DNA from 2 places in the Rhizobium sp. N731 genome. Region 1 is predicted to be linked to the other one. Evidence: riboswitches for the same ligand, from Rfam matches in the RefSeq annotation. Region 1 holds a riboswitch; the other holds the start of a gene.
What was found. A riboswitch is a leader RNA that binds a small molecule or an ion and turns the genes downstream of it on or off. The one in region 1 is predicted to bind S-adenosylmethionine.
Positions count from the first base shown of each region.

Region 1 (5,747 bases):
AGAAGGCGGCAGAAAAACCGAAGACGCAGGAGACAACCGCTTCCGGCGCAGTCTCGAAGGGCAAGCTTTCCTTCAAACAGAAATTCGCGCTTGACAATCTGCCGAAGGAGATGGCCAAGGCCGAGACCGAGATCGCCAAGCGCGAACTGGTCATGGCCGACCCCAGTCTCTTCACACGCGACCCCGCTGCCTTCAACCGGCTTGCAGGCGAGATGGAAAAGCTGCGTTCCAGCCTGACCAAGATGGAAGAGGAGTGGCTGGAGCTCGAAATACTGCGGGAAGAGCTGGAAGGCTGAGACTCTCGCACTCAACCGCTCGCCTCATCTGTGCGGGCAAAGATTCAGCCAGACGATTGGGGCAGCTCTAAAGCGCCGGCGCGGGCACGGCGGCTGCGCCGGCACTGGCGCTGGCGCCGGTCTGGACGACCTGCTGCTGCGGCTCTTCGGATCTCGAAGGCAGAGCCTGCAGATGCAGCACCCGCGGCTGCAGCGCCTCCAGATAGGTTTCAGAGCGGCCGATATAGATCATGCCGGTTTCCGGCATCGAAGTCAGCACGCTGCACATAGTTTCCTGCCATTCCGGCTCCATGCCCTCGAGCACTTCGTCGAAGATGATCCATCGCGGGCGCACCAGCAGCAGGCGGGCGAAGCCGATCGCCTTCTGTTCATCACCGTCGAGCAGCTTGTCCCAGCGGGCGCGGGTATCGAGCCTTGCGATCAGAGAGTGCAGGCCGGCCTTTTCAAGGGCCGCCTCGACGGCAGCCTGCTCGTAGGCATCGGGGCTTTCGGGGAAGGCAAGCGCCTCGCGCAGCGTGCCGCCCGGAATATAGGCGATCTGCGGAACGAACAGCATGTCGTCGATCGGCGGCAGACCCATCGTGCCGCTGCCGCACGGCCAGAGCCCGGCCAAGGCCTGAAACAGCAGCTTGCGGTTGACGCTATGATCACCGTTGATCATGATTTTTTCGCCGGCCTTGATCACGATATCGGTTTCACGCAGGCGAAAACCGCCGCATTCCTCGATGTCTTCGCCAATCTTGGCATTGATCACCACATCCTTCAGCGTCAGCCTGTCGGCGGCGGTGTTTTCATAGGCGATGCTGCCTTTCACGCCAAAGTCCTCGTCCATGTCGAGCAGCGCCTGGCGGAAGTCGGTGACGCGCATCAGCGTGGCACGCCATTCGGCGATCGGGCCGAAATTGGCGACATACCAGCGCAAGGCGGTATTGACCTGGTTGAAGGCGCCGACCGACATCATCAGCTGGCCGAGGGTGAGGCCGCCGGAAAAATAGGCGGGTGCGGCAACGATGATCGGAATGACGATCACCAGCCAGCCGTAGCCGGCCGAAACCCAGGTGAGATTGGTATTGGCCATGGCGAGCCGCTTGACGACCCTCAGTACCGAGCTGATGTCGGTATTGATGCGCCGGCGCTCGTTCTCCTCACCGCGGGCGACGGTGATGGCCGGCATGTTCTCATTGGCATGCATCAGCGTGAAACGCAGCTCGGCCTCCTTCGAGAACCGGTCGGCATTGAGCTTGACCAGCTTGCGGCCGACGACCTGGCTCAGCACTGAGGCGGAAGCGGCATAGAAAATCGCCGCCCAGACCATATAGCCCGGTATGGAGAAGCTGTGGCCGCTGATGCGAAAGATGAAGCCGCTCGACAGCTCCCAGAGCACGCCGATGAAGCTCACCAGAAGGATGGTCGACTGCAAGAGGCCGAGCACGAGTCCCGTCGTGCTTTCGGCGAGGTTACGGGAATCTTCGTGCAGGCGCTGGTCCGGATTGACGCCGATCAGGCCGCTCGAGGCGAGCCGCAGCGCCCGCTTGCGCTTCAGCCACTGGTCGACGAGATCACGCGACAGGCCCTCGCGCATATAGAGCGCCGTCATCTGGTTCAGCCAGGCCTGCAGCACGTTGAGCAGCAGCAGCGTGCCGGCAATCATTGCGAAGATTTCGAGCTGGTGGAAGAACTCGCCGAGATCGCGGCGCTCGAGCGAATCGTAGAAGGGGGCGTTCCACTCGTTGAGGATGACCTGGCCATAGGCCGTCGCCAGGATGACGAGGATCAGCACGGTCGCCAGAAACAGCACCTTGCCACGCACTTGCGAATTCCAGAATGCTGAGAACATCACCCCGAGGCGATATGTCAGGCTGAAATCATACCCTACTCTATCCTGCTTCCGGATGCCCGGCCTCCCTTCGATCTTATCTGCCATCACGCTTTTCCAACACCGCCCATACTGTCATTATTAACATGGTGGCGTTACCGGTCTATCAACAGATTCTATCAGTCATTAAAGTGTGATGATTCTTGACGTGCCGCTCCCGCATGCATTCGGAGTTGATTCGCGGCTCAACTGGGACTAATTAAGGCACTCCGTGGTGATTTGGCCGGCCGGCTTGCAGCCACGTTAAAAAAGTCGCTAAAGGGCCGCGTGCGGACCGGTAGCGATTTTTTCGCCGCCGGTTTTTTATTTTTGATCGAGTTGACCGCAGATGCCCATCAAGATCCCCGATACGCTGCCCGCTTTCGAAACCCTGGTTCAGGAAGGTGTGCGGGTGATGACCGAGACGATGGCGATCCGTCAGGATATAAGACCGTTGCAGATCGGCCTGCTCAACCTGATGCCCAACAAGATCAAGACCGAACTGCAGATGGCCCGTCTCGTCGGCGCTTCGCCGCTGCAGGTGGAGTTGTCGCTCATCCGCATTGGCGGCCACAAGGCCAAGAACACATCCGAAGATCACCTGCTCGCCTTCTACCAGACCTGGGAAGAGGTGAAGCAGCGCAAGTTCGACGGCTTCATCATCACCGGAGCGCCGATCGAGCTTCTGCCCTATGAGGACGTGACCTATTGGGCAGAGATGCAGGAGATTTTCAATTGGACCGAGACCAACGTCCATTCGACGATGAACGTCTGCTGGGGCGCCATGGCGGCGATCTATCACTTCCACGGCGTTCCGAAATATGAGCTGAAGGAAAAGGCCTTTGGCGTCTACCGCCACCGGAACCTGAAGCCAGCTTCCATCTATCTGAACGGCTTTTCCGACAATTTCGAGGTGCCGGTGTCGCGGTGGACCGAGGTGCGCCGCGAAGACATAGAGAAATCCGCAAGCTTGGAAATCCTGATGGAATCCAGCGAGATGGGCGTGTGCCTCGTGCACGAGAAGAGGGGCCGGCGGCTCTACATGTTCAACCATGTCGAATATGATTCCACCTCGCTTTCCGACGAGTATTTCCGCGACGTCGATGCCGGCGTGCCGATCAAGATGCCGCACAATTACTTCCCGCATAATGATCCGACGCTTGCCCCGCAGAACCGCTGGCGCAGCCACGCGCATCTCTTGTTCGGCAACTGGATCAACGAGATTTACCAGACAACGCCCTATGACGTCGAAGAGATCGGCATGGATCTCTGAACGGCATTTCTTTCTGACCTGCCCGGTTGCGATTTGGAACAAATGCGGGCAGGTTCCGGTCCGGAACCCTATAGCGCCGCGCGTCTTTATCGGACGCGCAAAGGAACGGACGGTCGATCATGTCGGAGAAGTTGGAGCGGGAAGTTTTCGGGCAGACGAAGGCGGGCGAAACCGTCTATCGCGTCGTCATCAAGGGCGGCGGGCTGACGGCCAGGATCATCACCTGGGGCGCCGTCATCCAGGATCTGCGCCTAGCAGGCCATGAGGCGCCGCTTCAACTCGGCTTCGAGGATTTCGACAGCTATCCCCTCTATTCGGCCTATTTCGGCGCGACGCCCGGCCGCTGCGCCAACCGCGTCGGCGGCGGCAGGTTCACGCTCGATGGCAAGGACTATCAGCTCGAGCCGAACGAAAACGGCGTCACACATCTACATGGCGGCAGCGACAATATCGCCAAGCGCAATTGGACGATCGTCGAGCATGAGGCCGACCGCCTGGTGATGAAGATCGTCGATCCCGACGGCCGCGCCGGCTATCCCGGCAATTGCACCATCCAGGCGACGTTCCGGGTGCACGGCAACGGCGAACTGTCGATCACCTACGAATCAACGAGCGATCAGCCGACGCTCGCCAATGTCTGCCAGCACGCCTACTTCAATCTCGACGGCCGCGACGATGCGCTGGGCCACGACATCATGATCGCCGCCGATCACTATCTTCCGACCGACGAGAAGCAAGTGCCGACCGGCGAAATCCGGCCCGTTGCCGGCACCGAATTCGATTTCCGTGAGATGGCCCCGATGAAGCGTTTCGTCGGCAGCGAACAGGTGCTCTACGACCATAATTTCTGCCTGTCCCGCGAACGCACCGCCAAGCGGACTGTGGCACTCGCCCGCAGCCTCTATTCCGGCGTGTCGCTGGAAGTGCGCAGCACCGAGCCCGGCGTGCAGTTCTATGCCGGCTTCAAGCTCAATACAGGGGCTCCCGGCCTCGGCGGGCGCAAATACGGCCCGTTCGCCGGCTTCTGCCTGGAGACGCAGGTCTGGCCGGATGCGATCAACCACGAGGGCTTCCCGAATGCGGTCCTGCGTCCGGGCGAGGTGCTGCGCCAGGAAACGGATTATATCTTCAGCAAGAGCTGAACGTTCTCGCGATCTTTCAGATTCGCTCCTCGTGCTTTAGGTTTTGCTTTTATGCATGTCGTTATCGCAAAACCGCCCCACACTTTTGCGCGCATGCTCTGAGACGCACGGCTGTCAAATTTGACCGCTATGAACCCTCTTCGGATTGCCGGAGAGGGTTTTTTCTTCTGCGTCTTGCGATTCAGGCTTGCCGATTGGTTCTATATAGGTTCTATTGCGTGTCCATGGATAGAACCAGTCTAGTAGCTGAACTCAATAGACGCGGCCTGCGCGGCGAAGCGCTGGCCGGGCCGCTCTACAAGCGGCTGGCGCAAGCGCTGACCAGCCTCATTCAGGAGGGCTTGCTGAAAGCCGGCACGGCGCTGCCCGGCGAGCGCGACCTTGCCGAGGCTCTCAAGCTCGGCCGCGTCACCGTGCGCACCGCTTATCGCGACCTGCTGGCGGCGGGCGCACTGGAATCGCGCCATGGAAGCGGTACTTTCGTATCCGGCAAGGTGGAGCGCATGGAACAGTCGCTCTGGCGGCTTTCCTCCTTCTCCGCCGACATGCGCTCGCGCGGGCGTCTGCCGGCCGCACGCATCTTGTCGCGGGAGGTCAACACGCCGTCGCCGGAGGAATCCTTCCTGCTCGGCCTCGGCGGCGACGAACCGGTGCTGAGGCTCGACCGGCTGCGCCTCGCCGATGGCCTGCCGCTGGCGATCGAGCGCGCCGTCGTGCCGGTCAAGTTTCTGGGAGAGAACGCCGGCGGCGAAGGATCGCTCTACGATGCGCTGGCGGCGAGCGGCCATCGGCCGGTGCGTGCGCTGCAGCGGCTGACCGCCGTCACGCTCGATGCCTCCTATGCCGCGATGCTGAACGTCGAAACAGGCGCGCCGGCGCTTCTGATCGAACGTGTCTCGCGCCTGGAAGACCAGCGCGTCGTCGAATACACGCGCTCGCATTATCGCGGCGATGCCTATGATTTCGTTGCCGAATTGAGAATTGGAGATGACCATGAGTGAGAACCAGTCGCTGATGCTGCAGGAAGCCGGCCAATCACCCGAGGTGGTGGCCACGCTTCTCGAAAAGGAAAAACCGGTCTTTGCCGAGATCGCCCGGCTGTTTTCGTCCGCCCGCCCGAGCGTGGTGACGACGGCGGCGCGAGGTTCCTCGGACCACGCCGCCACCTTCTTCAAATATCT
Region 1 is NZ_CP013601.1:4,221,604-4,227,350, forward strand. Features, by position in the region: gene AMK02_RS20420 (ABC-F family ATP-binding cassette domain-containing protein) at 1-296, shown strand, start outside; gene AMK02_RS20425 (ABC transporter ATP-binding protein/permease) at 364-2,220, opposite strand; SAM riboswitch at 2,374-2,451, shown strand; gene metA (homoserine O-acetyltransferase MetA) at 2,501-3,424, shown strand; gene AMK02_RS20435 (aldose epimerase family protein) at 3,544-4,566, shown strand; gene AMK02_RS20440 (GntR family transcriptional regulator) at 4,791-5,567, shown strand; gene AMK02_RS20445 (SIS domain-containing protein) at 5,560-5,747, shown strand, end outside.

Region 2 (5,747 bases), 670 kb from region 1:
TTGGCGCTTTCGGGCGCACGACAGGTAAGAACATGGCTCCTAAACATTTCCTCGATCTTTCGGCCGTCACATCGGCCGACCTCAGAACCATCATGAACGACGCGCTCGCCCGCAAGCAGGCCTTCAAGGCCGGCCAGGGCGACAAGCCGCTCGCCGGCAAGATGCTGGCGATGATCTTCGAGAAGCCGTCGACGCGTACCCGCGTCTCTTTCGACGTCGGCATGCGCCAGCTCGGCGGCGAAACCCTGTTCCTGTCGGGTACCGAAATGCAGCTCGGCCGCGCCGAGACGATCGGCGACACCGCCAAGGTTCTGTCGCGTTACGTCGACGCAATCATGATCCGCACCACCGAGCATTCGCGCCTGCTGGAGCTTGCCGAACATGCGACCGTGCCTGTGATCAACGCCCTGACGGACGATACCCATCCCTGCCAGATCATGGCCGATATCATGACCTTCGAGGAGCATCGCGGCCCGATCAAAGGCAAGACCATCGCCTGGACCGGCGACGGCAACAATGTGTTGCATTCGCTGGTCGAAGGCGCCGCGCGTTTCGGCTACCGCATGAACATGGCCGTACCCCTTGGTTCGGAGCCTAAGGATCACTATCTGAACTGGGCCCGCAATGAGGGCGCCGAAATCATGCTCTGCCATGATGCCGACCGTGCGGTCGAAGGCGTCGATTGCGTGGTGACCGATACCTGGGTCTCCATGAATCAGGAACATCGGGCCCGGGGTCATAACGTCTTCCAGCCTTATCAGGTCAATGCGGCCTTGATGGCCAAGGCCGGCAGCGATGCATTGTTCATGCATTGCCTGCCTGCTCATCGCGGTGAGGAAGTGACGGACGAGGTGATCGACGGTCCGCAATCCGTGGTCTTCGATGAGGCGGAAAACCGCCTTCACGCGCAGAAGTCGATTCTTGCTTGGTGCCTGGGCGCGATCTGAACCATAATCGGATGTCGCGCGTGAAAAGCGCGCGACCGCGCGAGCGAAGGGCACGCTGACCCTTTGCTTGAAAACTAGGAGTGAAAGCCATGGCAGAAGCTGCAGCCGCCCTCGGCCAGTTCGATTTCGCCGGCGATGATCATGTCGTCCCCTTTCAGGTGGAGGGTCTGGATGTGCGCGGCCGCGCCGTCCAGCTCGGCCCCATGCTCGATGCCATCCTCGAGCGTCATCATTATCCCGCGCCCGTCGCCCGGCTGCTTGCCGAGGTCGTGGTGCTGACGGTGCTGCTCGGCACCTCGCTGAAGTTCGACGGCAAGTTCACCGTGCAGACCAAGGGCGACGGCCCGGTCGATCTGCTCGTCGCCGATTTCTCGACGCCTGAGAACGTGCGCGCCTATGCCCGTTTCGATCGGGCGCTGCTCGACCAGGCCATTGCATCGGGCGAGACCGAGCCGGAGCAACTGCTCGGCAAGGGCGTGCTCGCCTTCACCATCGATCAGGGCAAGTTCGCTCAGCCCTATCAAGGCATTGTTGCGCTCGACGGCACCTCGCTCGAGGAGATCGCCGGCGTCTATTTCCGCCAGTCGGAGCAGATTCCGACGCGTGTGCGCCTGGCTGCGGCCGAACTCTTCGACCGTGACGACGCCGGCAAGCCGCGCCACCGCTGGCGGGCAGGCGGCCTCGTCGCCCAGTTCCTGCCGGAGGCGCCGGAGCGCATGCGCCAGCCCGATCTCCACGGCGGCGACGGCGACACCGGCGACCGCCCGCATGGTGAGGACGATGCCTGGACCGAAGCCCGCTCGCTGGTCGAGACCATCGACGCCGACGAGCTGACCGATCCGCAGGTCGGCACCGAACGGCTGTTGTTCCGCCTGTTCCACGAGCGCGGCGTGCGCGTCTTCGAGCCCCGCGCCGTCTTCGACCGCTGCAGCTGTTCGCGGGAAAAGATCGGCAACGTGCTGAAGGGTTTCACCGCCGAGGAGATCGAGGCCAGCCAGGAAAACGGCGAGATATCCGTCACCTGCGAATTCTGCTCGACCACCTACCGCTTCGAAGCGACCGAGCTTCAGCCGGCGGAATAATTCTCGGCGGCGCCAAAAACCCCTCCCAACCCCTCCCCACAAGGGGGAGGGGCTTGGATGCCGCCCCCACTGTTTTCCATTTCACCGTCTCCGCAGAGAAGCAGATGTCTGCTGCAGTTGGCGCATTGCGTTAGCCCCTCCCCCTTGTGGCGAGGGGACTTTTTCAGATCTCGGCAATCTCCTGAGTGGGAACTTGCCCCTCAATTCAGCACGCGCAACAGCCCCGGCGAATCCAGCGAGAAGGCGGGGATGTCGACGTCGAACAGCTCGCCTTCATCCGTTTCCATCTGATAGTGGCCGAACATCAGGCCTGAGGGCGTGTCGAGCGGGCAGCCGGAGGAATATTCGTAGGTGTCGCCGGGGCTGAGCCGCGGCTGTTCGCCGACGACGCCGGGGCCGGTCACCTCGTCCACCTGTCCGTTCTGATCGGTGATGTTCCAGTAGCGGTTGACGAGGCGAACGGCGACGCCGGAATTGTTGCTGATGACAATCCGGTAACCCCAGACATAGCGATCGTCCTCCGGATCGGATTGCTCCTCCAGATAGAACGGTTCGACCACGACTTCGATATCTCTTGTGAGGGCGCGATACATGCCTTGCACCATAGTCAAGATATGTTACCCGTATCTTATAAAGAGGCCCTGTCCGTCAAGAAACGGAACGTTGATCAGCGGTCAAATGGTGATGATCGAAGGGTTTTCGGTCGTTAAGCCTAACTGTCAGCGTTAATTTTACTTCGCAACGCCGGCGCGGGTGGACTTGTTCCCGCGGATCGGCGGCCGGCTCCGGACGAAGTCCGGCCGCTATTCCAGTCGATCAGGCCGAGATCTTGGTAAGCGCCCGCGCGAAATCCTCGATCAGGTCGTCCGTGTCCTCTATGCCGGCCGAAAGCCGCACCGTGCCCGGAGAAATGCCGAGTTCGGCCCGCGCCTCTTCCGTCAGGTTCTTGTGCGTGGTCGTTGCCGGATGGGTGATCAGGCTCTTGCTGTCGCCGAGGTTGTTGGAAATCTTGATGATCTCAAGCGCGTTCTGCAGCGCGAAGGCCGCCTCCTTGCCGCCCTTCAGCTCGAAGCAGACGAGCGTCGAGCCGCCGGTCATCTGCTTGGCGATGATTTCGGCCTGCGGGTGATCCTTGCGGCCGGGATAGATCACCTTGGCGACCTTGCCTTGCTCCGCCAGGAAATCGGCGATCTTCGCCGCATTCTCGGTCTGCTGGCGCACGCGCAGCGGCAGTGTCTCGATGCCCTTCAGAAGCGTCCAGGCATTGAACGGCGACATGGCCGGGCCGGTATGACGGAAATAGTCGTGCAGGTTCTCGTCGATCCATGCCTTGTCGGCGAGCACCACGCCGCCGAGGCAGCGGCCCTGGCCGTCAATATGCTTGGTGGCGGAATAGACGACGATATGAGCGCCGAGCTCCAAGGGCTTCTGGAAGAGCGGCGTCGCAAAAACATTGTCGACGATCAGCTTGGCGCCGACCTGGTTGGCGAGCTTGGCGACGCCTGATATATCGACCACTTCGAGCGTCGGGTTGGTCGGGCTTTCCAGGAAGAACACCTTGGTATTCGGGCGGATCGCCTTTTCCCAGTTGGCGAGATCCCGGCCGTCGACCAGCGTGCACTCGACGCCGTATTTCGGCGCCAGCGTTTCCACGACCCAGCGGCAGGAGCCGAACAGGGCGCGGGCGGCGACGATATGGTCGCCTGCCTTCACCTGGCAGAGAACGGCGGCGGCGACGGCCGCCATGCCGGAGGCGGTGGCACGGGCATCTTCGGCGCCTTCCAATGCACACATGCGCTTTTCGAACATGTCATTGGTGGGGCTGCCGTAGCGGGCGTAGATGAAGCCGTCCGTTTCGCCCTTGAAGCGGGCTTCGGCCGCTTCCGACGTGTCATAGACGAAACCCTGGGTGAGATAGATTGCCTCCGACGTTTCGCCATATTGCGAACGCAGCGTGCCGCCATGGACGAGTTGGGTTGCCGGGCGCCAGGTCTTGCTCATGCCATCACCTTCACATAACAAAAAAACCGGCCGCAAAAGCAGACCGGTTTCAACCCGGTCTTTTTAGCCACTTGTTTAACGTGGCTGCAAGCCGACCGGCCAAATCACCACGGGATAATTCTGCAATACTGCTGTTAGCTGCTTGCGTCAATTCCCCGTATTTGGTTTTGTCGGCGGCAAAATGATGGATGGGGCATGATGGCTCGCGAAACTGGAATTCTGGCGGACCGCGCGATTGCGGCGCTGTTCGAAACGGGGCGTCTGAACTCCGAGCGGGAGCTCGACCGCGATCAGATCCAGCCGGCAAGTCTCGACCTGCGCTTAGGAAGCAAGGCTTTTCGTGTGCGCGCTTCCTTCATGCCGGGGCCGTCGCATCTGGTCTCGGACAAGCTCGATCGGCTGAGCCTGCACGTGATCGATCTGTCCCAAGGCGCGGTGCTCGAAACCGGCTGTGTCTATATCGTGCCGCTGATGGAGAGCTTGGCGCTGCCGTCCGACATGTCGGCCTCGGCCAATCCGAAGAGTTCGACCGGCAGGCTCGATATCTTCACCCGCGTCATCACCGACTACGCCCAGGAATTCGACAAGATCCCGGCAGGTTATTCCGGCCCGCTCTATCTCGAAATCAGCCCGCGGACCTTCCCGATCGTCGTGCGCCGCGGCTCGCGCCTGTCGCAGATACGCTTCCGCGTCGGCCAATCCGTGCTCGGCGAGCCGGAACTTCTGAAGCTGCATGAAAGCGAGACGCTGGTTGCCAGCAAGCAGCCGAACGTGTCGGGCGGCGGCATCGCGCTGTCGATCGATCTCACCGGTGATAAGGACGGCCTGATCGGCTATCGCGGCAAACACCACACCGCCGTCGTCGATGTCGACGAGAAGGACCAGCACGATATTTTCGATTTCTGGGAGCCGCTCTATAGCCGCGGCCGCAACGAGTTGATCCTCGATCCCGACGAGTTCTATATCCTCGTTTCGCGTGAGGCTGTGCATGTGCCGCCGGATTATGCCGCCGAAATGACCCCCTTCGATCCGCTGGTCGGCGAGTTCCGCGTCCACTATGCCGGCTTTTTCGATCCGGGCTTCGGCCATGCGCCGGCCGGCGGGCGCGGCAGCCGCGCCGTGCTCGAAGTGCGCAGCCATGAAGTGCCCTTCATCCTCGAAGACGGCCAGATCGTCGGCCGCCTGGTCTATGAACACATGCAGGAAAAGCCCGCCAGCCTCTACGGCTCCGGCCTCGGATCCAACTACCAGGCCCAGGGCCTGAAACTCTCGAAACACTTCCGCATCTGACGGGCTGCCCTCAGCCGACTTGACAGCGGCCCCCTTCTGTTGGAAATCTCAGCGCACCGCGGGTGTAGCTCAATGGTAGAGCAGCAGCTTCCCAAGCTGAATACGAGGGTTCGATTCCCTTCACCCGCTCCAGCTCCTCATCACAACCGAAATCTCATTCTTCGCCCGTGTCGCCCGCGATGCGCTTGACCGCATCGGCGGCGGCTTCCAGCAGTCGCTCCGACATGGCCTGATCGGTCATGATGCGAGAGATGGTTACGGCGCCGACCATGAGGGACAGCACGATCATGGCCTTCTCGTACTGTTTTGTGCCGTCCGATGCCGGGATTAATTCGTCGAGGATCCGAAGATGCTCTTCAATGCCATTCTGGAACGGAGCGCGCACCTCCTCGCTCTGACGCGCCGCGTCGGAGCCGAGCGCGGCCAG
Region 2 is NZ_CP013601.1:548,459-554,205, forward strand. Features, by position in the region: gene argF (ornithine carbamoyltransferase) at 33-947, shown strand; gene AMK02_RS02720 (Hsp33 family molecular chaperone) at 1,037-2,029, shown strand; gene apaG (Co2+/Mg2+ efflux protein ApaG) at 2,230-2,622, opposite strand; gene AMK02_RS02730 (O-succinylhomoserine sulfhydrylase) at 2,846-4,030, opposite strand; SAM riboswitch at 4,073-4,151, opposite strand; gene AMK02_RS02735 (2'-deoxycytidine 5'-triphosphate deaminase) at 4,226-5,320, shown strand; tRNA gene AMK02_RS02740 (tRNA-Gly) at 5,379-5,452, shown strand; gene AMK02_RS02745 (TetR/AcrR family transcriptional regulator) at 5,475-5,747, opposite strand, start outside.
Region 2: linked by a shared signal. The riboswitch ahead of AMK02_RS02730 (O-succinylhomoserine sulfhydrylase) and the one ahead of metA (homoserine O-acetyltransferase MetA) in region 1 are both predicted to bind S-adenosylmethionine.